One region of the Devosia lacusdianchii genome, then DNA from elsewhere that is predicted to be linked to it. Evidence: predicted binding sites of a transcription regulator. Region 1 holds the regulator's gene; each other region holds the start of a gene.
The links. Region 1 encodes PhoB, which activates phosphate uptake and scavenging genes when phosphate is short. Its sites were predicted from a motif close to TGTCATNNANCTGTCAT; they were not measured.
Positions count from the first base shown of each region.

Region 2: the regulator PhoB is predicted to act here: its motif matches at 1,581-1,597, upstream of phnC (phosphonate ABC transporter ATP-binding protein).
Region 3: the regulator PhoB is predicted to act here: its motif matches at 5,712-5,728, upstream of ppk2 (polyphosphate kinase 2).
Region 4: the regulator PhoB is predicted to act here: its motif matches at 3,542-3,558, upstream of MF606_RS13505 (esterase-like activity of phytase family protein).

Region 1 is NZ_CP092483.1:2,941,088-2,948,745, forward strand. It holds gene pstC (phosphate ABC transporter permease subunit PstC) at 1-643, shown strand, start outside; gene pstA (phosphate ABC transporter permease PstA) at 646-2,010, shown strand; gene pstB (phosphate ABC transporter ATP-binding protein PstB) at 2,081-2,863, shown strand; gene phoU (phosphate signaling complex protein PhoU) at 2,878-3,579, shown strand; gene phoB (phosphate regulon transcriptional regulator PhoB) at 3,702-4,403, shown strand; gene MF606_RS14520 (ABC transporter ATP-binding protein) at 4,593-5,354, opposite strand; gene MF606_RS14525 (FecCD family ABC transporter permease) at 5,351-6,430, opposite strand; gene MF606_RS14530 (ABC transporter substrate-binding protein) at 6,427-7,374, opposite strand; gene MF606_RS14535 ((2Fe-2S) ferredoxin domain-containing protein) at 7,371-7,658, opposite strand, start outside.
Region 2 is NZ_CP092483.1:1,102,021-1,109,678, forward strand. It holds gene phnL (phosphonate C-P lyase system protein PhnL) at 84-785, shown strand; gene MF606_RS05390 (LbetaH domain-containing protein) at 782-1,393, shown strand; gene phnC (phosphonate ABC transporter ATP-binding protein) at 1,664-2,485, shown strand; gene phnD (phosphonate ABC transporter substrate-binding protein) at 2,548-3,456, shown strand; gene phnE (phosphonate ABC transporter, permease protein PhnE) at 3,596-4,564, shown strand; gene phnE (phosphonate ABC transporter, permease protein PhnE) at 4,564-5,901, shown strand; gene dinB (DNA polymerase IV) at 5,944-7,191, opposite strand; gene MF606_RS05420 (bifunctional diguanylate cyclase/phosphodiesterase) at 7,411-7,658, shown strand, end outside.
Region 3 is NZ_CP092483.1:2,798,753-2,806,410, reverse strand. It holds gene MF606_RS13810 (LysR family transcriptional regulator) at 19-912, opposite strand; gene trxB (thioredoxin-disulfide reductase) at 1,027-1,977, opposite strand; gene greA (transcription elongation factor GreA) at 2,134-2,607, opposite strand; gene MF606_RS13795 (PQQ-dependent sugar dehydrogenase) at 2,815-3,954, shown strand; gene MF606_RS13790 (GlxA family transcriptional regulator) at 3,961-4,944, opposite strand; gene MF606_RS13785 (cysteine hydrolase family protein) at 4,946-5,503, opposite strand; gene ppk2 (polyphosphate kinase 2) at 5,767-6,681, shown strand; gene MF606_RS13775 (FdhF/YdeP family oxidoreductase) at 6,771-7,658, shown strand, end outside.
Region 4 is NZ_CP092483.1:2,735,289-2,742,946, reverse strand. It holds gene MF606_RS13525 (heavy metal-binding domain-containing protein) at 1-26, opposite strand, end outside; gene MF606_RS13520 (hypothetical protein) at 183-605, shown strand; gene MF606_RS13515 (hypothetical protein) at 643-1,059, opposite strand; gene MF606_RS13510 (ATP-dependent helicase) at 1,066-3,411, opposite strand; gene MF606_RS13505 (esterase-like activity of phytase family protein) at 3,612-5,774, shown strand; gene MF606_RS13500 (AsmA family protein) at 5,970-7,658, shown strand, end outside.

The sequences.
Region 1 (7,658 bases):
GCCGGTCGGCCTGATGGCGGCAATCCATCTCAGCCAGTATGCCCACCACAATTTCCGCGCTGTGGCCAAGCCGATCATCGAGATCCTGGCCGGCATTCCCACCATCGTCTTTGGGTTCTTCGCCCTGGTGACGGTTGGCCCATTCCTGCGTGATGTCGGCGGCTTCATCGGCCTCGATATCAAGGCGACCAGTGCGCTCACCGCGGGCGTGGTCATGGGCATTATGATCATCCCCTTCGTGTCGTCCCTATCAGACGACATTCTCAATCAGGTACCGCGCACCCTGCGCGATGGCGCCTATGGCCTGGGAGCCACCAAGTCCGAGACCATTCGCAACGTGCTGTTGCCCGCGGCTCTCCCCGGCATTGTCGGGGCCTTCCTGCTGGCTGTGAGCCGCGCCGTGGGCGAAACGATGATCGTGGTCTTGGCCGCCGGCAACTCGCCGGTCCTGCGTGGCAATCCCTTCGAGCCGGTGGCCACCATCACGGTGTCGATCGTCAACCAGCTGACCGGCGACTCGGATTTTGCCGGTCCCCAATCGCTGGTGGCCTTTGCTCTGGGTCTGACGCTCTTCGTCATCACCCTCTGCCTCAACGTCTTCGCCCTCTACATCGTCCGCCGCTTCCGGGAGCAGTACGAATAATCATGACCGATATGCTCTCCACTGACCACCAGGCCTCCATCGAACGCACCAAGCTGATCCGCGCCGGCTTGCGCAAGCGTCACCTCAGCGAGAATATCTTCAAGAGTCTCGGTCTGGCGGCCATTGTCGTGGCGCTCGGCTTTGTTGCCCTGCTGTTTGTCGACATCGTCCGCAAGGGGGCCCCGGCCTTCACTCAGTCCAATGTGCATCTGTCGGTAACCTTTGATCCGGCGATCATCGACGTCGAACCCGCCCCGGTCCGTGCCGACGGCCAGTCCGATGCAGACTTCCAGGCCGCCAACCTCAAGTGGCAACGTGACCTGGCTATGCTCAACTGGAACAAGGTTATCGAAGCCAGCCTGCGCGCTGCAGCGCCGGCCGGCTTCGAGATCGACTCCAAGGACCTGTTGGCCATCGCTGAAACCGATGCCCGCCACCAGGTTCGGGCGCAGTTTGTCGCCGATCCGTCCCTGCTGGGCAAGACTGTTGAAGTCGATGTCCTCGCGTCGGCCAATGCACAAAACTGGATCAAGGGAAACATCGATCGTTCGCTGGGCGATGCCCAGCAGCAACTCTCCGCCCCGGCTCGAGCGCTGATCGACGAAATGGTCGCCACCGGGGCCATCACCAACGGCTTCGCATGGTCCATCTTCACCAACGTCGATAGCCGATCTGCCCCAGCCTCCGCTGGCCTGCTCGGCGCCTTTGTGGGCACCTTGTGGATGATGCTGATCGTCATCGTGCTTGCCGTACCGATCGGGGTGGCCGCAGCGGTCTATCTCGAAGAGTTCGCGCCAAAGTCGCGCCTCACCGATCTGATCGAGGTCAACATCAACAACCTTGCCGCGGTGCCCTCGATCGTGTTCGGTCTCCTCGGCGCGGCTGCCTTCATCAACTACATGCACCTGCCCATCTCCGCCCCGCTGGTCGGCGGCCTGGTGCTGACCCTGATGACGCTGCCCACCATCATTATCGCTACCCGTGGCGCCCTGCTTGGCGTCTCCCCAGCGCTCCGCCAGGCCGCCCTCGGCATGGGTGCATCCAAGACGCAGATGGTGTTCCACCATGTGCTGCCGGTCACCTTCCCATCGATCCTGACGGCAACCATCCTGGGCGTGGCCCACGCGCTCGGCGAAACCGCCCCGCTGCTGCTCATCGGCATGAAGGCCTTTGTGGCCGCTGTCCCGGCGACGCCGCTCGACCAGGCCACCGCCTTGCCAGTCCAGATTTATCTCTGGCAGGGCAACGAAAACCGCAATTTCTTCGAACCCCGCACCGCCGCCGCCATCATGGTCCTCCTCCTCGTGATGATCATGCTCAACGGCGTCGCCATCTACCTGCGCTCGCGCCTCGAAAAGCGCGCCTAGGACAAGGACACGCCAAATGGATATGGTCGCCGGCAAGGTTAAGATGACCCAGCAATCAGTGAACACCACCATGAATCCCACCGACATGCTCGACCGCCAGATCCGGCTCACCGCCCGCGATGTCACCGTCCACTACGGTGCCAAGCAGGCCCTGCACGGCATCTCGATCGACATTCCCGATCGCGCCGTCACTTCCTTCATCGGACCCTCGGGTTGTGGCAAGTCCACCTTCCTGCGCTGCATCAACCGCATGAATGACACTATTGAAGGCGCCAGGGTCGGCGGCACTATCAAGCTCGACGGCGAGGATATCTATGATCCCGCCCTCGACGTCGTCGAGCTGCGCGCCCGCATCGGCATGGTGTTCCAGAAGCCCAATCCCTTCCCCAAGTCGATCTACGAGAACGTTGCCTATGGCCCGAAAATCCACGGCCTGGCTCGTTCCAAGACCGATCTGGACGAGATCGTCGTGTCCTCGCTCCGCAAGGCCGGCCTCTTCGAGGAGGTCAAGGATCGCCTCAACGAAGCCGGCACCGGCCTCTCCGGCGGCCAGCAGCAGCGCCTCTGCATCGCCCGCGCCATCGCCGTCGGTCCCGAAGTCATCCTGATGGACGAGCCCTGCTCGGCCCTCGACCCGATCGCGACCGCCATCATCGAGGAACTCATCGACGAACTGCGCGAGAACTACACCATCGTCATCGTGACTCACTCCATGCAGCAGGCTGCCCGTGTGTCGCAAAAGACGGCCTTCTTCCACCTGGGCAATCTGATCGAGGAAGGCGTCACCGAAGACATCTTCACCAACCCGGTCAACAAGCAGACCCAGGACTACATCATGGGCCGCATCGGCTAAGGCGAGGAATCACAATGGCTACCGAACACATCGTTTCGTCCTACAATGACGAGCTTGTTGCTCTCGCCCAGACCATCGCCGAAATGGGCGGGCAGGTCGAAGTCGCGATCGAGAACGGCACCAAATCCCTGCTCAAGCTCGACCGCGAGCTGGCCGACGTCACGATCATTGCCGACCAGCGGATCGACGACATGCAGCGCAAGATCGATGACATGGCCGTCTCGATGATCGCCCGCCGCCAGCCCATGGCGTCGGATCTGCGCGCCATCATCACCGCCATCCACGTCGCTTCCGATCTGGAACGCGTCGGCGACATGGCCAAGCAACTGGCGCGCCGCTCGCTCAAGCTCGAGGGCATGAGCCTGCAACCCACCTTCTACAACGGCGTCAAGAACATGACGGCGCTGGTGCTGCGGCAGATCAAGGAAGCGCTGGATGCCTATTCCAACCGCGATTCCGCCGCCGCTATCGAAGTGTGCAACCGCGACGACGAAGTCGATGCCATGCACACCTCGCTGTTCCGCGAACTCCTCACCTACATGATGGAAGATCCGCGCAACATCACGCCCTGCACGCATCTGCTGTTCTGCGCCAAGAGCCTCGAACGCATCGGCGACCACGCCACCAACATCGCCGAGCGCGCCTACTACTTGCAGACCGGCAAGCAGCTCACCGCCGACGTGCAGGAGCTGCACCGAACCCAGATCAAGGCCTAAGCCGCAAGAAGCGCTGAAGCCTCCCAACCACCGGCCCATACCTCCCCCTTGATGGGGGAGGCTAGGAGGGGGTGGAGCCACACGCACCGACGTGGTGCCAAGAGACCCGACGGGAGCCACCCATGCCCGCGACCATCCTCGTCGTTGAAGACGAAGGCGATATCGCCATCCTGCTGCGCTACAACCTCGAAGCCGAGGGCTTCCGCGTCGTCACCGCCGAAACCGGCGACGAGGCCCAGCACGCCATCCAGGAGAAGCTGCCCGATCTGATCCTGCTCGACTGGATGCTGCCGGAAATCTCGGGCATCGAACTCTGCCGCCGCCTGCGCGCCCGCGAGGAAACGGCCCGCGTGCCGATCATCATGCTCACCGCCCGCGGCGAGGAAGAAGAGCGCGTTCGTGGTCTTGCCACCGGCGCCGACGACTATGTGGTGAAGCCCTTCTCGGTGCCCGAACTGGTCGCCCGCATCCACGCCCTGCTCCGCCGTGCCAACCCGAACCTGGTCACCGCTGCCCTCAAGGTCGGCGACCTGGAGCTCGACCGCACCACCCACCGCGTACGCCGCGCCAACCGCGACGTCCACCTCGGCCCCACCGAATACCGCCTGCTCGAATATCTGATGCGCCATCCGGGCCGGGTATACTCCCGCGAACAACTGCTCGATGGCGTCTGGGGTAACGACGTTTACGTCGATGAGCGCACCGTCGACGTCCATATCGGCCGCCTGCGCCGCGCCATCAACCGCGGCCGCGAATCCGACCCCATCCGCACCGTCCGTGGCGCCGGCTACGCCTTCGACGAGAGATTTGCCCAGGTGGCTTGAGCCCCTTGGGCTTGCTGCTCTCACGGTGCCGTGCGGACGCGCAACCGATCCCCCATGGACCTCATCCTGAGCCTGTCGAAGGACGAGGTCGCGGCCACGGCTTGCCGGGGGCCCAATGACGCGTCATCCACCAGCGCAGCCCCTCCCCCTATCGGGAGGCTGGGAGGGGGCGTTCAACAAAGACACCCCTCACAGCGGATAAAACTCGATCCGCGGCACGCCCTCCTCCAGCCGCACGGTGGCGCCCACGCCATAGACATCAGCGATCCGTTCCGCCGTCAGCACCTCGGCCGGCGATCCAATCGCCACCACCCTGCCCTCGGCCAGCATCACCAGCCGGTGGCAGTAGCGCGCCGCCAGGTTGAGGTCATGCAGCGCCGCCAGCGTCGTCGTCCCCAGCCGCCGCACCAGCGCCAGCAGCTCGAGCTGGTGGCGGATGTCGAGGTGGTTGGTCGGCTCGTCCAGCACCAGGAACGGCGCCTCCTGCGCTAGCGCCCTCGCCACCAGCACCCGCTGCTTCTCGCCGCCCGATAGCGTGCTGAAGCTGCGCCCGGCGCAGTGGGCCATGCCCACCGTATCGAGGCACCGCGCCACGATCGCCCGGTCCTCCGGGCCGTCATTGGACAGCACAGCCTTGTGCGGCATGCGGCCCATGGACACCAGTTCACGCACCGTGAAGTCGAACTCGCCGGTGCGTTCCTGCGCCACCACGGCCATGCGCCGCGCCGCCTCGCGTGCCGAGAGCCGCCACACGTCGTCGCCCAGATGCAGCACTGCCCCGCCCATCGGCTTGAGCACCCGGTAGATGGTGCGCAACAGGCTCGATTTGCCGCTGCCATTGGGACCCACCAGGCCCACGAACTCGCCGTGTTCCACGCCGAACATCACCGAATCGACGATCCGCCGGTCCGCCGCCTCCACCGAGACGCCCTTGACCCATACCTGGTTCATGCCGCCTCCCGCTTGCGGCGCTGCGTCGCCAGCATCCAGATAAAGAACGGCCCGCCCAGCAACGCCGTGATCACGCCCACCGGCAATTCCACCGGAGCAAAGGCCATGCGGGCGATCACGTCGACCCAGATCAGGAAGATCGCGCCCACCAGCACCGCCACCGGCACCACCCGGCGGTGATCGCTGCCGACGAGCATGCGCACCACATGCGGAATGACCAGGCCGACAAAGCCGATCGCCCCGCTCACCGCTACCATCACGCCCGTCAGCAGCGACAGCACCACGAACAGCACCAGGCGCAACTGGCCGACATCGACGCCCAGCGTCCGCGCCGTCTCGTCGCCAACCAGCAGCGCATTGAGCGCCCGCCCGTTGACCGCCAGGTAGATCGTGCCGATCAGCAGCGCCGCGCCAGGCAGTCCCAGGTCGCTCCAGGCGGCTCCACCCAGGCTGCCCAGCAGCCATTCCATGGCGTTGCGCGCCAGCTCGCGATTTTCCGAGGTCAGCACGATCAGGCTTGTCAGCCCCGACAGCGAATAGCCGCAGGCCATGCCGGCCAGCACCAGCCGCAATGGCGACATCTGCCCCCCGGCGATCGCCACCAGGAACACCAGCACGAACGATACCAGCGCGCCGGCAAACGCCCCCGCCGGCACGGCATAAAGTCCAAGTCCGGCCAATGCCCCGGTGCCCAGCACCAGCACAGCGCCCACCGAGGCCCCCGATGAAATGCCCAGCACATAAGGGTCGGCCAACGGATTGCGCACCACCGCCTGCATGGCCACGCCCACGGCCGCGAGCCCACCGCCGACGAGCGCTGCCAGCAGCACGCGCGGCAGTCGCAGCGTCCAGACGATGCCCTCCTCGGCCGCCGTCCAGTCGCCGGCCGCGCCGGTGATCTTGGCCAGGGTGATACGCCACACCAGGCTGGCGTCCAGCGGCACCGGGCCGATGGTCACCGCCAGCGTCAGCGATAGCGCCAGCGCCAACCCAAGGGCCGCAACGATGAGCGCCACCGGCAGCGCCCGCAAATGCTCCCGCCAGCCGGCGGGAGCATTGAGTGTGTCCGTGGTCACGGGAACAGTTCCGGATAGAATCCGGCCGCCAGCGTCCGCACTGCCTCGGGGTTGCGCACGCCCTCGAAGGCCGAAGGCAGCGGCAGCACCACGAAGCGGTCGTTCTGCACGGCCGGCACACTGGCCAGGGCCGGATTGGCCTTGAGCAGCGCAATCTTGTCGGCGGCGCTCACCTGGCCATAGTCGTTGATCACAATCACCTCGGGCGCCCGCGCCACGGCTTCTTCCCAGCTCACATTGGCCCAGGTTTCGTCCACGTCGGCGAACACGTTGACGCCGCCGGCCAGTTCGATCAGGTGCGTCTGCAATGCCTTGCCTGTCGTGTAGATGGCGTCGGTGCCGCTGTCATAGACCATGACCGTCACTGGCGCGACGCCGGCCGCCTTCACCGTGTCCTGCACCGCGCCGATGTCGGCCTTGATGCTCTCGATCAGCGCATTGGCCTTGGGCTGGATGTCGAAGATCTGCCCCAGCTTGGCAATGTCCTCATAGACCACGTCCATGGTCGCGCCCTTGATCAGCGTACCGGTCACCGCATAGGCGTTGATGCCAAGCTCGCCGAGCTTTTCCACCGGCGCCACCGCCGTGTCGCGATAGGCGCTGAGGCGGCCGAAGGTGAAGTCGGCATTGGTGCCCAGCACCACTTCCAGCGATGGCGACCCGGTGCCATCGGACAGGATCGGGATGGCATCGTACTCGGCCTTGAGGCTGTCGAGCACCGGGTGGTTCATATAGGCGGTGCCGACCATTTTGGGCGCCAGGCCCAGCGCCAGCGCCAGCTCGGTGGTATGCCCGTTGAGCGTCACCATCCGCTCCGGCGCCTGCTCGAATACCAGCGTGGTTTCGCCATTCTGGATGGTCAGCGGGTAGCTGGTCTGCTGCGCCAATACCGGCGCCGAAACGGCCAGCAACAGGCCGGCCGCAAACAGGGTCGTCAACTTCATGGGGTCTCTCCAGATGAAAGGGATGGGGTGTCCAGCGGCGCAACATGCTGGACGATCAGGTCGGGCAGCGCCTCGCCGGCGCCGATGACGGTGGTGACGAAGCGCTCCACCGCCGCGCGGTCGAGCAGGCGGTACCATTCGCCGCGCGGATAGGCGGCCAGCAGTGGCCCCTGGCTGCACGGGTAGAGGCAGCCGGTCGTCGCCACCAGGCACTCCTTGCTGAGGCCGGCAGCGGTCAGTGCTTCAGTGAGCGCAATCTTGAGATTGGGAGCGCCGCGGAAATG
Region 2 (7,658 bases), 1.8 Mb from region 1:
TTAGCTGAAGCTAAGTCCTGTCTCGCTTCCCTCCCCACAAGGGGGAGGGTGGGTGCAAGAGCCGGAACTTCGGAGTACATGCTATGACCGCGCTTTCCGTTCAAAATCTCGCCAAGACCTTCACCATGCATCTGCGCGACGGCGTCGTGCTGCCGGTGGTGGAGAATGTGAACTTCGATGTCCAGGCCGGCGAGTGCGTCGTGCTGGGCGGACCTTCGGGGGCGGGCAAGAGTTCGATCCTCAAGATGGTCTATGGCAATTACGGCATCGATGCCGGGGCCATCGTGATCCGGCACCATGGAGAGGCGGTCGATCTGGCAGCGTCCGACCCGCGCACGGTGCTGACGCTCCGACGGGACAGCATTGGCTATGTCAGCCAGTTCCTGCGCACCGTGCCGCGTGTCTCGGCGCTCGACGTGGTGGCCGAGCCGCTGGTGATCCGTGGCGTCGACAAGACCGAGGCTCAGCAGCGCGCCCGCGAACTGCTGGCCCGGCTCAACCTGCCGGAAAGGCTGTGGTCGCTGCCTCCTGCCACCTTCTCGGGTGGCGAGCAGCAGCGCGTCAACATTGCACGCGGCTTCATCACCGATCACCCGGTCTTGCTGCTGGACGAGCCTACAGCATCGCTCGATGCGACCAACCGCGCCGTAGTGGTCGCCATGATCACTGAGAAGAAGGCCGCCGGCGTGGCCTTGCTGGGGATTTTTCATGACGACGATGTGCGGGAACGGGTGGCGGATCGCATCGTCGACGTGACTGCATTCGCGCCGAGGATTGCCGCATGACCCGGCTTTCCGAAAAACCCTTCGTCCATCCAACCGCTCAGGTGACGGGCTCGACGCTAGGCCGGTACACCGAGGTCGGCGCCGGCAGCCATGTGTCGCGTTCGACGCTGGGGGATTACGCCTACTGCGTTGAGAATACGCAGATTGCCTATGCCCAGATTGGCAAGTTCGCCAACATCGCCAGCCATGTGCGCATCTATGCCAGCATGCATCCGATGGAACGGGCCTCACTGCACCACTTCACCTACCGCTCGGCCTGGTATTTCGAGGGTGAGGAAGATGACCAGGGCTTCTTCGACTGGCGCGCCGGGCAGGGGATCACCATTGGTCATGATACCTGGATAGGTCATGGCGCGGTGGTGATGCCGGGGGTGAGGATCGGCAATGGGGCGATCATCGGCTCCAATGCCGTGGTGACAAAGGACGTGGCGGATTTCGCCATTGCCGTGGGCGTGCCGGCGCGAACCATCAAGCAGCGGTTTAGTGATGATGTGGCTGGACGGCTCGATGCGATGGCGTGGTGGGACTGGAGCCACGAGAAGTTGCACGAGGCGCTGCCGGATTTCCGCAAGCTGGGGATCGAGGCGTTTCTGGAGAAGTATGAGTAGGCGCTGCACCATTCTCATACGCGAACGTCCCCCTCGGGCTTGACCCGAGGGCTTTGTACTTACCGAAGGTTTCCGCAAGTGAAGAGCCCTCGGGTCAAGCCCGAGGGTGACGCGCGGTGGGTTTGGCGGCGCCTGTGCCAAAGTGCTTCTGCCGCCCGCGACAACCCACCACAGCTGCCCGGTGCACAGTCACCAAACCGTCACGCAAGTGTAATCCCAGCTTCATGACACCGCCCTAGGTCTGCCGCAGTTCAACGGCGAGGGCGCCTGATGCTCAAGATTTCCAACGTTTCACGACGTTTCGGTGACAAGCTTGCCGTCAGCGACGTGAATCTCGAAATCCCGCAAGGGCAGATGGTCGGCATTATCGGCCGCTCGGGCGCTGGCAAGTCGACCCTGCTGCGCATGATCAATCGCCTGGCCGACGTCTCCACTGGTTACATCGAATACGAGGGCGTTCGCACGTCGGAATTGCGCGGGCAGAACCTGCGGAACTGGCAGCGCGATTGCGCCATGATCTTCCAGCAGTTCAACCTAGTGCCGCGCCTCGACGTCATCACCAATGTGATGCTGGGCCGGCTCAACGGACGCAACCCACTCCTCAATCTGCTGCAGGTGTTCTCGGCCGACGAGCAGCTTGAAGCGCTCAAGGCGCTCGAGCGGCTCGATATCGCCGCGACGGCGACGCAGTGGGCGCAGACCCTGTCGGGTGGCCAGCAGCAGCGCGTAGCGATTGCCCGGGCGCTGATGCAGGGCCCCAAGCTGATCCTGGCCGACGAGCCGATCGCCAGCCTTGACCCGCGCAATGCCCAGATCGTCATGGACAGCCTGCGCGACATCAATGCCGAAGGCATCACCGTCATCACCAACCTGCATACGCTGGATACGGCGCGCGCCTATTGCGAGCGTATCATCGGCATGGCGCAGGGCAAGGTGGTGTTCGATGGCACGCCCAACGAGCTCACCACCGACGTGGCGCGCACCATCTACGGCGCCGACGGGCTCAAGGAAGCCTTCTCCGAGGCGATGACCTCGACCTCCATCGCACCAATCACCCTCAAGACCGCCGCCGTCGTCAATCCGGCGCCGTAACAGAAGTTCCGCTGCCGGATATCCGGCTGCCGACAACCACGCGTCACCAAAGGAAACACTCCATGTCCGCGATCCGTAAAGTCCTCCTGGCCTCCGTGGCCCTGACCATGTCGACCGCTGCCTTCGCCCAGGACGTCACCGTTCTGCGCATCGGCCTCGATGGCGGCGAAAACGAAGCTGACCAGCTTCGCCGTTCGGAATGCGTTGCCGAGCCGCTGAAGGCCGCCACCGGCGTTTCCGAAGTCCAGTTCTTCCCCTCGCCTGACTATAACGGCATTATCCAGGGCCTGCTTGGCGGCACCATCGATATCGCCATCATGGGTGCGTCATCCTATGCCTCGATCTACCTGCAGGACCCGGAAGCCGTTGACCCGGTTCTGACCACCCAGCAGGAAGACGGCTCGACCGGTTACCACACCATCATGGTCGCACGCGCTGACTCCGGTATCACCGACCTGGCCTCGACCAAGGGCAAGAAGCTCGGCTTTGCTGATCCGGACTCCACCTCGGGCTACCTGATCCCCAACGTTGCGCTGCCGACCGATATCGGCGCGCCGATCGCTGAATTCTACAGCGAAACCGGCTTTGGCGGCGGTCACGAAAACCTCGTCCTCGGGGTCCTCGACGGCACCTGGGATGTCGGCACCACCTTTGGCTCGGGCCAGGGCGAATTCTCGGAAGGCTACACCTCCGGCAACCTGCGCATCATGGTCGACAAGGGCCTGCTCGACATGGACGACCTGGTTGAAGTCTGGCAGTCGCCGATCATCCCGAACGGTCCGCTGATGGTCTCCAACAAGCTCCCAGCCGACATGAAGGACAAGGTCACGGCCTTCTTCAAGGGCCTGCCGGAAGCCGACTTCGAGTGCTTCGACGCCTTCACCGCTGGTGGCTACACCAACTTCGTCGACGCCGACCAGCAGATGTACCAGACCATCATCGACGCCCGTAAGTCGGTTATCGGTGGCTAACTGCTACCTGGCCTGAACCACACACGATGTCATTCCGGCGCAGGCCGGAATCTATCCTGAGATTTTGCCACGATCACCATCTCAGGATGGACCCCGGCCGCCGCCGGGGTGACACCGTGGGTTTGGAAAGAGCTTGCCAATGGCCGATATCGCCCATTCCGAACTATCCCCCGCCGGCCAGACCCTGCTGCAGCATTACCGCGGGCAGGTGCTGACGCGCCGGATCTATTCGGTGCTGATCGTGGTGGGAGTCATCGTCGCTCTCGGCCTGGCGATGAGCTACGCCAATGCCGCCAATTCGGGGAAGTTCTTCGAGCGCCTCCCCTTCATGTTCGACTTCATCAAGAACTTCGTGCCCAACGATCCCTTCGAGATCTTCCGGGCCATGCTCGATATCGAGTCGCCCTATTATGACGGCAGCCAGAAGTTCGACTACACGTCCGAGCGGTTCTATCTGACCGATCGCCTCTACATCCCCAATTACATCTACCAGCTCGTCATCACCGTAAACATCGCCATCGTCTCGACTATTATCGGCGGGTCGCTGGCCTTCTGCCTGTGCTTCTTCGCTGCCACGAACCTGGTTGGCGCGGGTGCTGTGCGCTGGATCATGCGCCGCATCATGGAAGTCATGCGCGCCTTCCCTGAGATTGTGATCGCCGGTCTTTTGACGGCTATCCTCTCCATCGGCCCGATCGCCGCCATCGCGGCCGTGTCGCTGCATACGATCGGCGCGCTGGGCAAGCTGTTCTTCGAAGTGGTCGAAAATGCCGACATGAAGCCCGATGAGGGGCTGCGTTCGGTGGGCGCTACCTGGCTCGAGCGCGTGCGCTTCGCCATCGTGCCGCAGGTCATGCCCAACTTCGTCAGCTATGCGCTGCTGCGCATGGAGATCAATGTCCGCGCTTCCACCATTATCGGTGCGGTGGGCGGCGGCGGCATCGGCGAGGCCTTTCGCATGTCCATCGGGCGCGACCATGCGGCCAAGACCTATGCGATCATCATCCTGCTGCTGGTGACCATTATCGTCATCGACCAGTTCTCGGGCTGGCTGCGCACGCGGCTGGTGGGCAGGCAGAGCTTCGAACTGGCCCGGGGAGCCGCGTGATGAGCATTTCCGTTGCCGAGCGCAATCGCCTGCACGCCAAGTATCCCGAGGTCTTCCGGCAGAACGTCTTCCAGCGCTGGGGCCTGCCCCTCGGCCTGGGCGCAGCGGCGCTCTACCTGGTCTTCTGCTGGTTCTTCTTCAATGTCGGCCCGGCCATCCAGAACGGCAAATGGGACCGCGCCGCGATCTATCTGCAGGACTGGTTCTCCTGGCGCGCCACGCCGCGTCTGCGCTTTGGCGAGGATGGCACCATTACCCCGCAATGGTCGAGCCGCGGGCAATACCCCAAGGACGCGACCATCGATTGGCTGGTGCCCAATGCCGATGGCAGCATGACCGTCACCTTTGGTGGCGACGACCGGCTGGACATCACGACATCCGAGGTCAACGTCACCGTCGATGGCCAGACCTATCCGGTCGCCATTACCCCCGATGCGGCTCTGGCTTCTGCCGATGCGGCGGGCGCGATCGTGCAGGACGGACAGAAGGTGCTGGTTGACTATGGCTTTGCCGGCCAGGCCGAAATCCGCGACAACCAGGTCTATGTGCAGCGCCGTTTCCTCGGCTGGGCCAACTTCCTCTACGACCCGACTTCGCCGCTCTGGGGCAACGACCTGTTTAGCAGCATCGGCTTGATGTTCAGCGGCGACCGCGTCAACCCGGACATGTCCAACGCGCAGTTCGTGCTGCATCAGTGGCTGAACAACCAGGCCTGGCAGCATGGCGATATCCTGACCAAGCTGTTGCAGACACTGGTCATGGCCTTTGTCGGTACGCTGTTCGCGACACTGCTCGCCTTCCCACTGGCCTTTATCGCCGCGCGTAACATCACGCCCAACCGGCCGGCCAATTGGCTGATGAAGCGCTTCTTCGATTTCATCCGCTCAGTCGATATGCTGATCTGGGCGCTGTTCTTCACCCGTGGCTTCGGCCCCGGACCGATACCCGGCATCGCGGCCATTTTCTTCACCGACACTGGCGCCCTGGGCAAGGTCTATGCGGAGGCGCTAGAAAACGTCGACGACAAGCAGCGTGAAGGCATGAAGTCAGTGGGCGCCAGCCCGGCTGCCGTCAATCGTTATGGCGTTGTGCCGCAGGTGCTGCCGGTCTTCGTGTCGCAGTCGCTCTATTTCTGGGAAAGCAATACGCGTTCGGCGACGGTGATCGGTGCGGTGGGGGCGGGCGGTATCGGTCTCAAGCTGCTGGAGGCGATGGGCACCAACTCCGACTGGGACAAGGTTGCCTATATGGTGCTGCTGATCCTGGGCGTAGTGTTCGTGTTCGACAACATCTCCAATGCCATCCGGTCGCGGTTGATCGGGCCTGCCGCGCATTGATGCGAACCTCTTACCTCGCCCCTCTGGGGAGGGGTAAGAGAGCTACAGCTGCTTCTCCGCCAGCTCCCTGAACGCGTCTGGTACCGAGCGTGGCGCTTCCAGTATCACCGATCCATAGCCGATGGCATCCCAGCCGAAGCGGTTGCGGACCTTGTCCATGGCCCCATCGGCCTGGCGCCGCGCCGCACCTGTGCGGGTGCCGGGGCGGCGCGCATCCTCGGCGCCGCCTAGCGTAAACTCGAACTGCATGGCCCGGTCGGGCACGAGATGCGATACCGAAATGGCGAGCAGGGAGATGTCGCGTTCGTGCGGAAACTCCTGGCGCACGCCTCGCACCAGCTCCTCAGCGACTTCCGCGATGGTGGTGGTTGCCGAGATCGGCGCTCCGAGCGTCATGGCCCGGGTCACCGCACGCATATCGGCGAAACGCACGCGAGTGGTGATCGTCCGGCCAGACCATTCTTTGCCGCGCAGTCGCGAGCCGATGCGGTCGGCCAGGAGCCGCAGGGTAGGGCGGAACACCTGTTCGCGGAACGGCCTGCGTCCCAGCGCCGACTGCGCTCCCGCCGAGCGGGCCCGATGGTCGGTGACGATGGCGCGCGGATCGCGGTTCCAGGCGAGCGCAAACAGCTTCTCGCCGGCGGCATGGCCAAGCAGGCGTTCCAGCGAACCGCCGGTCGTCTGCGCCAACTGGCCGATGGTCACCACGCCCTCCTCGGCCAGCTTGGCCTTGGTGACCGGCCCGACACCCCACATCAACTCCACCGGCAATTCGTGCAAAAATTCCAGCTCGCGGGCCGGGTCGATCACGACCATGCCGTCGGGTTTGGCGACTTGCGAGCCAATCTTGGCCAAATGCTTGGTACGCGCCACCCCCACCGATATCGGCAGGCCGAGTTCATCGCGCACGCGGCGGCGGATGGCGATGGCTATGGTCTCCGGCGAGCCGAACAGATGTTCCGTCCCAGCCACATCGGCAAAGGCTTCGTCGATAGAGATGCGCTCGACGAGCGGCGTGTAATCGTCGAGGATTTTCATCGCAGCGTCGCCGAGCCGCTGATACTCCCCGAAGTGGCCGCCGACGAATATCAACTGCGGGCAGAGTTCCTTCGCCTTGCGCCCCGGCATGCCGCCATAAACACCGAACCGCTTGGCTTCGTAAGACGCCGCCAGCACGACGCCGCCACCGACCGCGATCGGCTTGCCGCGCAGGCCAGGGTCCAGCAATTGCTCGACCGAGGCATAGAATGCGTCGAGGTCAGCATGAAGGATTGTCGCCGCATCCACGATTTCACCTTGTTGACGAATAGAACATAAAGGGAACAAATACGCCGGGGAGTCAAGGTCGGTCACAACCGGATTCACCGTCATGTGGTCCGTTACGGTCGGCTTGTTTTTGGCATGGTGCCGTCGTGTCCAAAAAGTGAAAACGGAGAAAACCCTTCCGTAACACCACGTTAAGTGAAGTTACTTAGGGTATGCCGGCTCATCTTTACTGGCGGCGTTCCCTTGTTCTCAGTAGTCGATTTCTTTTTTGTCGGGCACGACTTCCGCTTCGTTGCCATGGCCGCTGTCGTGTGCCTCATCTCCTCCTATGCCTGCATGAGCCTTGTGCGGCATGGACGCCGCACCGAAGGGGGCATGCGCACCTTGTGGAACGCGGTGGCGGCGGTAGCTGTGGGCTTCGGCATCTGGGCCACGCATTTCCTTGCGGTGCTGGCCTTTCGGCCCGGCTTCGATTTCGCCTACGACATCGC
Region 3 (7,658 bases), 140 kb from region 1:
AATTCGGTGGTCGGGCCGTTAGAAGCTCCATTCCCTCGCCTTGCCGACGAGGAAGTCGCGGAAGACGCCGACGCGTTTGGAGTTTTTCAGGGCCGGTGGGTAAACGAAATAGGCTTCGTAGGCGGGCAGCTCGATCTCAGGCAGGACCTGGACCAGGCCGTCTTCCTTTTCGGTCACGTAGTCGGGCAGCATGGCGATGCCGATGCCGGCGCGGCAGGCCTGCAGCATGCCGTAGATGGCGTTGACCTTGAGTACCGCACGGCGCGGGCTCGAATCGGTGCGGCCCATGCGCTCTAGGAAGTTGATGTCGCCCAGGTAGGACGGCACAGGCTCGCCGAAGCTGATAACGCGGTGGTCATCGAGATTTTCCGGGCTGGCCGGCATGCCGTGTTCGTCAATATAGGCGTTCGACGCGTAGAAGTGGTTGTGGACCGTGAACAGCTTGCGCTGGATCATTTCCGACTGATTGGGGCGGTGCAGGCGAATGGCCACGTCGGCCTCGCGCATGGCCAGGTCGAGCTCGGCGTCGTTGAGGCGGATTTCGAGTTGGATCAGCGGATAGAGCTTCAGGAACTCGTCGAGCCGCGAGCTGAGCCAGGTGGAGCCGATACCCACAGTGGTGGTGACAATCAGCGGGCCGGTGGGGACGTCCTGACTTTCGGACATCTGCGTTTCGACCTGCTGCAATTCCCAGTGCATGCGGTGGGCGGTGCGGAACAGTTGCTCGCCGACTTCGGTCAGCACCAGGCCGCGGGCGTGGCGGATGAACAGCTTGAGGCCGAGGTCGTCTTCGAGCGCCGAAATCTGGCGGCTGACGGCGGACTGGCTCATGCCGAGCTTCTCAGCGGCATGGGTGAAGCTGCCCGACTCGGCGGCGGTGTGGAAAATCCGGAGCTTGTCCCAGTCGAGCATTTTTGACGCTTTCTTGTTTCCCGTCAGCCGGGGTGCGGAACCTTACCCGCCATAACGGCAAGGGCGGGGCAGATTGTGGCGGCGCTATGGTTCTTTGCAGACATTTCCAAAGACCTATTCGGCCGCTTCGGCGAGTTCGTGTTCGGCAAGATATCGTTCCGCTTCCAGCGCAGCCATGCAACCCATGCCTGCCGCCGTGATTGCCTGGCGGTAAACGTCGTCGGTCACGTCGCCGGCAGCGAAGACGCCAGGGACATTGGTTTCGGTGGTGCCGGCTTTCACTTGCAGGTAGCCGCCGGGCTTCATGTCGAGCTTGCCGGCGAAGATCGAGGTGGACGGCGCGTGGCCGATGGCGATGAAAATGCCGTCGATCTTCTGCTCATAAGTGCGATTGCTGGCGATATCGCGCAAGGTCACGGAATTGACCGATGGCGGCATGGCCGAGCCACCGACTTCGGCGACCTCGGTATTCCAGCGCACTTCGATCTTGGGGTTCTTGAACAGGCGATCCTGCAGGATGCGCTCGGCGCGGAACTCATTGCGGCGGTGCACCACGATCACCTTAGAGGCGAAATTGGTGAGGAACAGCGCTTCTTCGACGGCGGTATTGCCGCCGCCGACCACCAGCACTTCCTTGTTGCGATAGAAGAAGCCGTCGCAAGTGGCGCAGGCGGAGACGCCGAAGCCCTGGAATTTCTGCTCGCTCGGCAGGCCGAGCCACTTGGCCTGGGCGCCGGTGGCGATGATGAGGCTATCGGCGGTGTAGATATCGCCGCTATCGCCGGTCAGCACGAAGGGCCGGCGGTCGAAATCGACATTGACGATGAGGTCGTTGACGATTTTCGTGCCGACATGCTCGGCCTGAGCCTTCATCTGATCCATGAGCCAAGGGCCCTGGATGACGTCGGCGAAGCCGGGATAGTTTTCGACATCGGTAGTGATGGTCAACTGGCCGCCGGGCTGAAGCCCCTGAATCATCACGGGTTCCAGCATGGCGCGCGCCGCATAGATCGCGGCGGTGTAGCCAGCCGGGCCGGAACCGATGATGATGACTTTCGCGTGCATCGCAACGCTCTCCGACAATAACGAATAATCCCTCGTCCCCTAGTTAAGGGCCGAAGGAGTACTCTTTCAAGGCAAACTGTTCCTTGGGCAGATTCCTGCCTGTGGAACAAACGGAAATGTCACACCAAAGTCGGGCGTTTGCCCAACAATTGGGCATCAGACATACTTTATCTTGATGATTTCGTAGCTCTTGGCACCACCTGGAGCAGAGACCTCGAACGAATCGCCTTCACTCTTGCCGATCATGGCGCGGGCGATGGGCGAAGAAATCGAGATGCGGCCACCCGAAGCATCCGCTTCGGGATCGCCCACGACCTGGTAGGTCTTCTCTTCCTCAGTGTCCTCGTCGAGGTAGGTGACGGTGGCGCCGAACTTGACGGTGGAACCGCCCAGCTTGCTCACATCGATGATGTCGGCCAGAGCCAGGATGGTCTCCAACTCCTTGATGCGGCCCTCGTTGAGGCTTTGCTGCTCCTTGGCGGCCGAATATTCGGCGTTCTCGGAGAGATCCCCATGGGCGCGCGCTTCGGCGATCGCATCGATGATGCGACGGCGCTCGTTAGCAGTGCGGTGCTCAAATTCGGCGGTAAGGGCCTTATGGCCACCAACCGTCATCGGGATCTTGTCCATTTTCGTCGCCTCCAATCGGCACGGCAGATAAATAGGCTCATCCCCAGCCAAAATCCGTTCGGCGTGCGCTTCACGATTAGTTTTGAGGGGAGATAGGCGCAAACTGCCCCGCTGCCGCGTTCCGGTCAAGCGGGTGTCGTTATCAAGATGGTCATGTCCACACGCGCATGCAAGTTTTTGAACCAAATCGCGGCGAAAGGTCCATCCATGCGAGCTCTCCTCATTTCCTCCGCAATCGCCGGCCTGGCGCTGTCGTCACCAAGCTCGGCGTGGGCGCAGACCACCGAATCCAGCGCCGGTCCGTTGACCGCCACCGTGCTGGCCGAAGGGCTGGACCATCCCTGGGCCCTGGGCTTCCTGCCCGACGGGCGGATGCTGGTGACCGAGCGCAGCGGGCAATTGCGCGTGATCAATGATGGCGCCGTCGGCGAGCCGATCGCGGGGACGCCAGACGTCTACAATGAAGGCCAGGGTGGCTTGCTCGATCTGGCATTGGCGCCGGATTTCGAAACCAGCGGGCAGATTTACCTGACTTTCTCCGAGCGCGCGGAGGATGCCGGATTGCAGCGCGGGCAGGGCACGGCCGTGCTGTCGGCCAAGCTGGTGCTGGAGGGCGATGGCGGGCGGCTGGAAGATAGCCAAGTGATCTTCCGCATGAACAAGTTCACCACCACCAACCGGCATTTCGGCTCGCGGGTCGTCATTGGCAATGACGGCAACCTGTTTGTGACGCTGGGCGAGCGCGGTGACCAGGACCGGGCGCAGGATTTTGGCGACCTGGCCGGCGCCATCGTGCGCATAGCGCCGGATGGTTCGGTGCCGGAGGATAATCCCAAGCCGGAGGGCTGGGCGCCGGAGCTGTGGAGCAAGGGGCATCGCAACCCGCAGGGCGCGACATTGCGTGATGATGGCGTGCTGTTCACGGTGGAACACGGCGCGCGGGGCGGCGACGAGGTCAACATGCCCCAGCCGGGCGCGAATTATGGCTGGCCGGTCATCACCTATGGTGTCGACTATTCTGGCGTGTCGATCGGCGAAGGCACCGAGAAAGAGGGGCTGGAGCAGCCCCTGCACTATTGGGACCCGTCGATATCGCCCTCGGGGCTCGATTTTTACGAAGGTGAACTGATGCCCGAATGGCAGGGTGACCTGCTTGCTGGCGGGCTCAGCGGACAACTGCTGGTGCGGCTCGATGTCGAGGGGGACACTATTGTCGGGGAGGAGCGGCTGTTCGCGGGACAGTTGGGGCGCATTCGTGACGTTCGCGTAGGCCCCGATGGCGCTGTCTACCTGCTCACCGACGAGGACAATGGCCGGCTGATCCGCGTGGCGCCCGAGGGGAGCTGACCCCGGTCAAGCGCTTCTGAGCGCGCTGGGCGGTTCGGCATGTATACGGCTCCAGGCCCGCCGAAGTTGGCGACTCGAGGCGAACCCGGCGCGCTCAGCGACGTGTTCCATGTCGAGTGATGTCTGGGTGACTAGTTCACGCGCCAGTGCCACCCTCAGGCGGTTGACGAAGTCGATGGGCGTCATGCCTGCGGCCTGCTGGAACAGACGCGATAGGTGTCGCGGGCTGGCCGCTGCGAGATCGGCCATGCGCGTCAGTGTCCAATCCGCCGCGGGGTTGGCGGTGATGGCGTCCTGCACCCTGTGAATGGCGGGATGGAGGTGGTTGCGGCCGTCGAGCCAAGGCGAAAGCTGCGCGTCGTGGCCGCCCCGGCGCAGGTAAACAACCAGGTGGCGGGCGATCTGCATAGCGACCTGGGGGGTGGTCGAGCGGGCGACGAGGTGCAGCATGAGGTCTATGCCCGCGGTGATGCCAGCGCTCGTGAGGCAGGGGCCATCTTCGACGAATAGTCGGTCGTCCAGCACGTTTGCCCGCGGCGCAAGCTGGGCCAGCTTCGCGCAATCGGAGAAATGCGTGGTGCAGGATCGTCCGTCGAGCAATCCGGCTCGTGCGGCGAGGAGTGCGCCGCTGCAAATACAGACTAATTGGGTGCTGCTGCCGGCGAACTGGCGGAGCCAATTGACGATCGCCTCGTCGGTGGCGCCGGCCGGCTCGATGTCCTGATGCCGCTCTTGCCCGAGAATGTCGGTTGTATCGCCGCTAACGATGACCAAGGCATTGGCGGGTATGTGGTCGGGTAGGGGCATGAGTCCGGCGAGACGCAGCCCGATCGAGCTGGTCACCGAGGGCAAGGAGCTGACGAAGCTCACGTCGAACGCGACCTCGGCCTGGAACGCGTTGGCGAGGCGCAGGACTTCGATGGGGCCAGCGACATCCAGCAGCAGGGTGTGGGCGGGCAGGACAACGAAAGTGGGGATGCGCCTGGGCATGCTACGCGGCGGCTTTCGCCGGGCCGGCGAGAGCGCCCTCGATGGTGGTCACACGGGCGAAGCGCCCATCCAGAACCGCAGCGGTGCGGGCCTTGAGATCGTCGGGGGACCAGGTGCGGCCGGTCGCGTCGGTGATCGGCATGGTGTGGGTGGCTTCGGTCACATAGTCGACGGTCCAGCCAAGGTCGGAGGCGTGACGGGTGGTGGTCTCGCAGCACTGCTCGGTGCGAATGCCCGAAACGATAAGACGGCGAATGCCATTCTCGGTTAGCCAGATCGGCAAGTCGGTGCCAGCCAACGCCGAATGCCGGGTCTTGATGACGGTAAAGTCCGGCTCGTAGCTGAGTTCGGCGAGCGGCCGCACGAAACCCGAGGCCAGCGAAAAGATGCCCTCGGGCTCGACGTGCAGCACGCGCACGATGCGGATACCGTTGGCGCGCGCGCCGTCAATCAGCGCCTGCTGGCGGGCGAGATAGCCTGATGAGTCGACCTCGAACCAGTTCTGGCGCTGGCGGAAGGACTCCTGGGCATCGATGACGAGAAGCGCGGTATCGGACATTTTCTGCTCATGGGCTGAGTGACGTTGTTCTGGATTATTTCGTCTTGGAGCTGGCGGAGCAAGGCCGCGGTTTGACCAATAGCGGACAAATCCGGACATCGCTGAGAGCGTGTCCGGACGGCCGTGCCATTCGCGCACAGCGCTCATGGCCTTCTCGCCTAAGATTGCTCGACTGGAGCAATCTTGCCCCTGTGGGGCAGGCGCGAAGTGTCACAAAAGTGCAATCTGGGTGTGAACAGTCAGCGCGAGACCCGGAGGCGCCCATGACTGAGTTTGACCGTCTGAGTGAACTGGACCGCATTCGCGACGAAATCACCGACAGTTTCGATGAAGAACTGGAGTTGCAATTCGAGGATGACCAGCTCGAACTGATGGCCGGCGGCGAGGAGCGGCCGGGCGCCAGGTCGCTGGATCGGCGCGTCTATTTCCGCGAGCTGTTCCGCCTGCAGCATGAGCTGGTGCGGCTGCAGGACTGGATCGCACACAACAAGCTCAAGGTCGCGGTGATCTTTGAAGGGCGCGACTCGGCCGGCAAGGGTGGCGCTATTAAGCGTATCACCCAGCGGCTCAATCCGCGCGTCTGCCGCGTGGTGGCGCTGCCGGCCCCGAGCGATCGCGAGAAGACGCAGTGGTATTTCCAGCGTTATGTGCCTCACCTGCCGGCGGCAGGCGAAATGGTGCTGTTCGACCGCTCCTGGTACAATCGGGCCGGTGTTGAGCGGGTGATGGGGTTCTGCTCGCCGGCGGAACTCGAAGAGTTCTTCCGCACCGTGCCCGAGTTCGAGCGGATGCTGGTCGGGTCAGGCATCATCCTCATCAAGTTCTGGTTCTCCATTACCAATGAGGAGCAGGAATTCCGCTTCCGGATGCGCATCAACGATCCGCTCAAGCAGTGGAAGCTCTCGCCGATGGACATGGAATCGCGCCGCCATTGGGAAGATTACACCAAGGCCAAGGAAGACATGCTGCAGCGCACTCACACGGCGGATTCACCGTGGTGGGTGGTGGATGCGGACGACAAGAAGCGGGCGCGGCTTAATACCATCGCCCACCTGCTGGCAGCCATCCCTTATGCCGATGTACCCAAGCCGGAAGTCGTGTTGCCTGAACGCGTGCGCCACCCCGACTACGCGCGCGGTCCGGTACCGGCGGATATGTATGTGAAGGCGGTTTACTAAGGTCAGGGCCCTCCCTTCAAGGAGAGGTCAAGGCTTGCGCCTTGCTGCGCTGCGGCCGACAATGCCGGTGCAGCAAGCGGAGCATAGTCGTGGCCGATACCAGCCATATCGTGGGCGGCGGACCCAAGAAGGTCCTCTACACACTGGCAACCATTGCCCGTATGGGCGTGGGCAAGGCCGGCAAGGCCTTGACCGCCAAGAATGCCTGCAAGGCCTGTGCCTATGGCATGGGCGGGCAGCGCGGCGGCATGACCAACGAACTCGATGAGTTTCCATCGGTCTGCAACAAGAGCGTGCAGGCCCAATCGACCGACATCCAGCCGGCGATTCCGCGCGAAATCTTCGAACATACGATCGATGACCTGCAGGAATTAAGCGGCAAGGAGATGGAGCACCTGGGCCGTCTCGGCACGCCACTATTCAGGGATGCAGGTGCTAACCGGTTCCGCCCGGTGGATTGGAATTTCGCGATTACCCACGCGGCCCAGAGGCTGGCGGCGACCGATCCGCAGCGGACATTCTTCTATTCGTCCGGGCGTTCGTCCAACGAGGCGGGGTTCCTGTTTCAGTTGCTGGCGCGGGCCTATGGCACCAACAACGTCAACAATTGCTCGTATTACTGCCACCAGGCGACCAGCGAGGGTCTCGCGACCACGATCGGCAAGGGTACGTCCAGTGTTGAACTGGAGGACCTTGTTGGAGCTGACCTGATTTTCGTCATCGGCGCCAACCCATCGTCCAATCATCCGCGCTTCATTCACATGCTGAAGAATTGCCGCGAGCGGGGCGGCGAGGTGATCGTCATCAATCCGGCCAGGGAGCCGGGGTTGGTAAAATTTGCCGTGCCGAAATCACCCAGCTCGATGCTCAAGGGCGGCAGCGAGATCGCGTCGGCCTATGTGCAGCCCAAGATCGGGTCCGACATTGCATTGATGAAGGGCATCGCCAAGGCGATCCTCGAAATGGGGCTGGAGGAT
Region 4 (7,658 bases), 210 kb from region 1:
AGTGTGGGCGTGGTCGAAATGATCATGCGGTGTCTCCTCTGTGCTGGGGCAAGAGATAGGTCCAACCCGGCCGTCGCGAAAGGCCGGCGAGGAATCTTTGGCCAATTTGTCGAAGCTTGCGCAATCTGTGCGACATGGTTTCGAACCGCCGGGCTCGCCGGCCGCAAGAAGAGGGTTTCACCGTGCTCGCCGTAACTAGCTATCCCGAAGTCTATGTCCAGCTCACCGCCGCCAAGATCGACGAGCAGCTGGCCGCCTATGCCGCGCTCGCGGCGGCCGTGAAGGGCAATGCAAAGGCCGAAGCGGCGCTAGCGACGTTCGCGCCGGGCTATTTCAACGCCATGCTGCTGGCGCTCGACCACCACTTCATGCACCGCATGCGCGGCGCCGAAGGCAAGGATGGCAACCCGCTCAACGAAGTGCGGATGCTGAGCGACTCCATCATGGAGAATGACGGGGTGCTGAAGGACAATAAGACGATTAAGTACAAGGTCGAGAAGGCTGCGGCGGGAATTGCGGTTGGGCAGACGATCACGTTGGATGCCGAGCGGTTCGGACGCCTGGCGAAGGCTTATATAGCGGAGATTGGGAAGCGGTTTCCCTGACCAGCGTCAGATGCAGAAATCGAGTTGTCGCCGCTCGCTAGAGCTGCAAGCCAAGGTCGGTGACCCGCCATTGACCCGTGTGGTCAGACAACGCCACCTGCACCGCGCCCGTGCCGTTCTCGAACTCGCCGGGGCAGACGGCAAGCGCGGTGGCCTTGCCATTGACGATGTCTAGATTTGTCACTTGGCACTTAGGCATTTGAACCGCCTTGCCCAGCATGGCGTAGGTACTCCACGACTTGGGATTGTCCACGAGTGACTTGTAAAAGCCTTCGTCAGCGAAAGGCTCTATCGAAGCGGGATTCCAACCCACGACGACTGCCGTGGCGACCTGGTTGGCGAATGCCGTGGCGCTATCGCTGCGCGAGGACATGTAGGAGAACAGCTGTACTCCGCCAAAGACCAGGGCTGCAATCGCAACGCCAATGCCGCCGGCTATCAACAATACCTTCACCGGCGATCACCCCTTTTTGACAAAGCTCTCCAGCACCTTCTTCCGGCCGGCCTTTTCGAACTCGATACTGAGCTTGTTGCCTTCGATCTCGACGATTTCGCCATAGCCGAATTTGAGGTGGAAGACGCGCTCGCCCATGCCGAAGGCCGACTTGTCGTTTCCGAGGTCGACTGAGCGGGCGACGAGGTCGCCGTCGATGGTCAGCGGGCCGCCGCCCTTGCGGTTGGCCTGCTGGGCGCGGGCTCGTTGCCAGCCGGGGGTTTCGTAGACGCTCTCGAACGGATCGGACATGTTGAAGCGGCTGGTGGCGCCCCCGCCATAGCCATAGCCGCCATAGGACGAGCCGGTGTCCTTGACCTCAACGGCGTCAGGCGGGAGTTCGTCGAGGAAACGGCTGGGAATGGCCGATTGCCAAAGGCCGTTGATGCGGCGGTTCTGCGCGACCGACAGCCGGGCGCGCTTGCGGGCGCGGGTGATGCCGACATAAGCGAGGCGCCGCTCTTCCTCGAGACCGGCGCGGCCGCTCTCGTCCATAGTGCGCTGGCTGGGGAACAGACCTTCCTCCCAGCCGGGCAGGAAGACGGTGTCGAATTCGAGCCCCTTGGCCGAATGCAGCGTCATGATAGAGACGGCGTCCTCGGCCTCTGCCGTGTCGCGATCCATCACCAGCGAGATGTGTTCGAGGAAGCCGCCCAGCGTCTCGAACTCCTCCATCGAGCGGACGAGTTCCTTGAGGTTTTCGAGGCGGCCAGGCGAATCCGGCGATTTGTCGTCCTGCCACATCTTCGTGTAGCCGCTTTCGTCGAGTATCTGCTGGGCCAGTTCCCAGTGCGATATGCCGTCGAGGCGTGATGACCAATTGTCAAACTGACCGACGAGCTCGCGCAGAGTGGTGCGCTGCTTGGGTTTAAGCTCTTCGGTTTCTAGCAGCATCCGGGTCGCCGCCAGCAGTGAGACGTTGGCCGAGCGGGACGCGTTGTAGATGATCTGGACGGTAGAATCGCCCAGTCCGCGCTTGGGCACGTTGACGATGCGCTCGAAGCTCAGGCCGTCGGAAGGATTGGAGACGACGCGCAGGTAGGCGATGGCGTCGCGGATTTCCTTGCGCTCGTAGAAGCGCGGGCCGCCGATGACGCGATAGTTGAGCCCAAGCGTGATGAAGCGCTCTTCGAAGGCGCGCATCTGGTGTGAGGCGCGGACAAGGATGGCCATCGAGTTGAGTGGCTCGCCGGCACGCTGGTAGTTCTCGATCTCGTCGCCGACAGTGCGGGCCTCTTCCTCGCTGTCCCATAGGGAGGTGACGGAAAGCAGCTCGCCCCGTTCGCCGACATCGGTCTGCAGGGTCTTGCCCAGCCGGCCTTCGTTAAAGGCGATAAGGGTGGAGGCGGCCTTGAGGATGTTGGAGGTCGAGCGGTAGTTGCGTTCGAGCTTGATGACCTTGGCGCCGGGAAAATCCTTCTCGAAGCGCAGGATGTTGTCGACCTCGGCGCCGCGCCAGCCATAGATCGACTGGTCGTCGTCGCCTACCACGCAGATATTGGCCTCGCTCGCCGGCTTGCCCTGGGCGAGCAGGCGCAGCCAGAGATACTGGGCGGTGTTGCTGTCCTGATATTCGTCGACCAGCATGTATTTGAACTTGCGGTGGTATTCGGCCAGCACCTCCGGATACTCGCGGAACAGGCGGATATTCTCGAGCAGCAGGTCGCCGAAATCGGCAGCGTTGAGCACCTTCAGCCGGGCCTGATAGTCGGCATAGAGCTTGGCGCCGCGGCCGTTGGCATAGCTGCCGCTTTCGCCCGGCGAGACGTCTTTTGGCAGCAGGCCGCGGTTTTTCCAGGTGTCCATCATCCCGGCGAATTGCCGGGCGGGCCAGCGCTTCTCGTCGATGTTCTCGGCATCGAGCAATTGCTTGATGAGCCGGATCTGGTCGTCGGTATCGAGGATGGTGAAATCGGACTTGAGGTCGACCAGTTCGGCATGGCGGCGCAGGATGCGCGCGCCGATGGAGTGGAAGGTGCCAAGCCAGGGCATGCCCTCGACGCTGGCGCCGACGAGATGGCCAATACGCTCTTTCATCTCGCGTGCGGCCTTGTTGGTGAAGGTCACCGACAGGATTTCGGACGGCCAGGCACGCTTGCTGGTGAGGATGTGGGCAATGCGGGTGGTGAGAACACGCGTCTTGCCGGTGCCGGCGCCGGCCAGCACCAGCAGAGGGCCATCGATGGTCAGCACGGCGTCGCGCTGCTCTTCATTGAGGCCCTTCAGATAATCGGGCGCGGGCGCGCTACGGCCGAGCTGGCTAGTGATCGGCCCCGATGACGGGCGGTCGATGGGCTGGTTTGCACCGGGCATTCATGGGCCTTTCCATCGCTGCGGCCGGAGCTGGCGGCGCGGCGCGGGGATTGACGAATCTTATTTTGTTCTCGTTGGCAATATAGGGATTGCCGGACCCAGTGTATAGAACGCCGGCCCGTCACCGATGTGTCATGTTGGCGTCATCGGACTGTTGTGTGGCCGCCCTAAGCGGATCGGACTACAACAGGGGCTCCATCATGTTCTCATCGAAATCCTTGGCCGCGCTGACCGCGGCGCTGCTCGCCACGACTGCGTCGGTGGCTGCTGCCGAAACCTTCAACCGCATTGCCAGCTTTCCGGTGGAACTCAACAATCCGGAGGCCGAAGCGAGCTCGTCGGAAATCATCACCGCAACCGATGACGGCATGACCCTGATCTATTCCGATAGCCCGGCTGGCGGCATCGGCTTCATCGACATTACCGACCCCAAGGCGCCCAGGCAGGGCGGCTTCATGGATATGGGCGGCGAGCCCACTTCGGTCACCGTGATCGGCGGGAAGGCCTATGTTGCGGTGAACACGCGCGAGAACTTCGTCGAGCCGTCCGGCAAGCTGGTCGTCGTCGATATCGCCACCAAGGCGGTCGAAGGCGAATTCGAGCTCGGTGGTCAGCCGGACTCGATTGCCCACAACAAGGACAACACGATCCTCGCTATCGCGATTGAAAATGAGCGCGACGAGGAGGTCAATGATGGGGCCATTCCGCAGGCGCCGACGGGCTTCCTGACCATCGTCACGCTCACCGATGGCGCTGTGACTGAAACTGGTATCAAGAAGGTCGAGCTGACCGGTCTCTCCGATGTCGCGCCTGATGACGTCGAGGCCGAGTTCGTTGATTTCAACGACGCTGACGAGATCGCCGTCACGCTGCAGGAAAACAACTGGGTCGCCATCGTTGATGCCAAGACCGGCACGGTGACTGGCGGCTTCTCAACCGGCGCCGTTTCCGTTGAAGGGATCGACACCAAGAATGACGGTGCGATCGACTTTACCGGCTCCAAGGATGACCTGCCGCGCGAACCCGACTCGGTGAAGTGGCTGGACAATGATCGCCTTGTTGTCGCCAACGAAGGCGACTGGAACGGTGGCTCGCGCGGCTTCACCATTTTCAACCGCGATGGTTCTGTGGCCTTCGATTCAGGCAATGCGCTCGACGTACAGGCAGCATTGCTGGGTCACTATCCGGACTTCCGCAACAAGAAGGGCGTCGAGCCCGAGGGTCTGGAAGTCGCGACGTTCGGCGATATCAAATACATCTTCGTCGCCGAGGAGCGCTCCTCGCTGATCGCCATCTACAAGGATACCGGGGCCGAGCCGGAATATCTTCAGTCGGTGCCGTCGGGCATTTCGCCAGAAGGTCTGGTCGCCATTCCCGAGCGCAACCTGTTGGCCACGGCCAACGAGGTCGATCTGCGCGAAGACGGCCTCGGTGGCTCGCATGTGATGGTCTATGAGCTGAGCGAAGCCGAGGCCGCCTATCCACAGCTGGTGTCCGAGCTTGATGCGGATGGTCACCCGATCGGCTGGGCCGCCATTTCGGGCGCCGTGGCTGATGCCGACAAGCCCGGTATTCTCTACGCGGTCAGCGATAGCGTGCTGTCGGGCGCGCCAGCGATCTATGAGATCGACGCGACCGCCAAGCCGGCGCGCATCGTCAAGAAGACGATCATCACCCGCAATGGCGAAACCGCGCAGAAGCTCGACCTTGAAGGCATCACCCTCGATGGCGAAGGCGGTTTCTGGCTCGCCAACGAAGGCGATAGCGACAAGCTGGTGCCGCATGCCCTCATTCGCGTGAACGCCGAAGGCGAGATCGAGGACGAGGTTGGCTTCCCCGTCGACCTGCTGGCTGGTCAGAAGCGCTTTGGCGCCGAAGGCGTCGCCAAGGTTGGCGATACGCTTTGGGTCGCCGTGCAGCGCGAATGGGGTGATGACGAGAAGGGCTCGGTGAAGCTGCTCGCCTACAATACCGAAAGCGAAGAGTGGGGCGCCGTGCGGTACCCGCTCGAGGCCGCGCCGGAGGGCGGCTGGGTCGGCCTCAGCGAAATCACTGTGCATGGCGACTACGCCTATATCGTCGAGCGGGACAACCAGATCGCCGGTAGCGCCGCACTCAAGGCGATCTACCGCGTCGCGCTGACCGACCTTGTTCCGGCCGCTCTCGATGGCGAATTGCCGGTCGTGACCAAGGAACTGGTGCGCGACCTGGTTCCCGACCTCGCCAGCAATAACGGCTACGTGGTCGACAAGGTCGAGAGCTTTGCCATCGATGCCGATGGCACCGGCTATGTCATCACCGACAATGACGGCGTCGATGACTCGTCGGGGGAGACATTCTTCTGGTCGATCGACGCTCTCTAAGGTGTTGGTATTTTGTATGGGGCGGTCGGGCTTTCGGGTCCGGCCGCCTTACCATTTACGGCGATGATCGAACTGTGATCGGCGCGATCCCGTTTCGGCCAGAATCCTCGCGTGTATTCAAGGCAATGGCGGGGTTGCGCGGCAGGCGCTCTTGCCTACACTCTGCCGCGGGAATCCGGGTGACTGCGCGCAGTGTTGAACCGCATCTACATCATCGTTGGCATGCTGGCGATCATCGTGCTCGCCGGCGCCTTCATCGCGCCGCGCTTTATCCACTGGAGCGATTATCGCGGCCGCATGGAAGAGCTGGCGACGGGTGTGCTGGGCACGGCCGTGACGATCCGCGGCGATATCGAGTTCTCGCTGTTGCCGCAGCCGCGCCTGACCCTGACCGATGTGCTGGTGGGATCGCCCGAAGAGCCCGCCGCCACCGTCGATGGCGTGGAAGCCGAATTCTCGCTGATGGATTTTCTGCGCGACAATTACAACGTCACGCGGCTGGTGCTGCACGCCCCGGTGATCGACTTCACCGTCGATGAAAGCGGCTTGTTCGGCAGTGGCGTGTCCATTGCCGGAAGCGGTGGCGGTGTGGCGCTGACCCAGACCAGTATTGTCGATGCCACCCTGCGCCTCTCGGATCGGCGGTCGGGCGAGACGTTTACCGCTGATGATGTCGACGGTGAGTTCAAGCTTTCGAGCTTTGCCGGCCCATTTCAGTTTCAGGGTTCGGCCAGCCATGGCGACGACCGCTACAGCGTGCGGTTCAATTCGGCGCTGGTCGATGCTGCGGGGAACACCAGGGTCACCGGATTTTTGCAGGACGGCGACTTCTCGATTGGCGCCGAAGGGGTGCTGACGCCGGGCATGGCGCCCAAGTTTGACGGCACGGTGACCTATCGACAGAAGCCGCCGGTGACTGATGTGGCGGACGACATTCGCGGCGACCTGGTGCTGGAGAGCAAGGTCACCGGTTCAACCGATCGGATCGTGCTATCAGGCTATACACTACAGCCCGACGAGAACCGGGCCGGGACCAGACTGACGGGCGCCGCCAGTATCCAGCTTGGCAATCGACACAGCTTCGATGCGGTGATCTCGGGCGGTGTGTTCTCGCTGCCGCCGCGCGATGCCAACGAGGACGCCTCAACCTTGCCCTACGAGGCGGTGCGGCTGCTGGCGGAACTGCCGGCGCCGATCATGCCGAACATGCCGGGCAGGGTGGGCATAGACCTGGCCGAGGTCGCCCTGCGGGGTTTTGCACTGCGCGAGGTGCGGGTCGATGCCAGTACCGATGGCCAAGTGTGGCAGATCGAGCAGCTCGTCGCCCAGATGCCTGGCAATACCGAGGTGCGGGCGAGCGGCGAGCTATCGAGCGAAAGCGAACGCCCGGCCTTCCGGGGCACGGTGTCGCTGGTGAGTCAGCGGCTTGATGGGCTGGCGGCGTTGTGGCGCAAGCCCGATACCGACAATCCGTTGTTCAACCAGCCCGGGAGCCTTGAAGCGCGGGTCATGCTGGTCGGCGATGCGCTGGGTCTGAGCGGCGGTCTGCTGACGCTGAATGGGCGCAGCCACGCGGTGGAATTGCGCTTGGGTTTCGGTGCCGAGAAGCGGCTGGACCTGGCGGGACATTTCGACGAACTCGGCGCTACCGGCAGCGCGATGCTAGGCGCGTTGATGCCCAATATCGCGGCCGAGGCCGCCTTTGGGCTGAGTTTCCCCGAGGGTAGCTTTTCGCTGACCGGGAAGACGGCCAGGGTGTTTGGTCAAGACGGCACCGATTTGGTAGCCGAGGGGCAATGGGTTCCGAACACCGTGCGGTTCACGCGGCTTTCCGCGGCGGACTGGGGCGGTGTCGGCATAGATGCCGCTCTTGCCGCAGGCGGC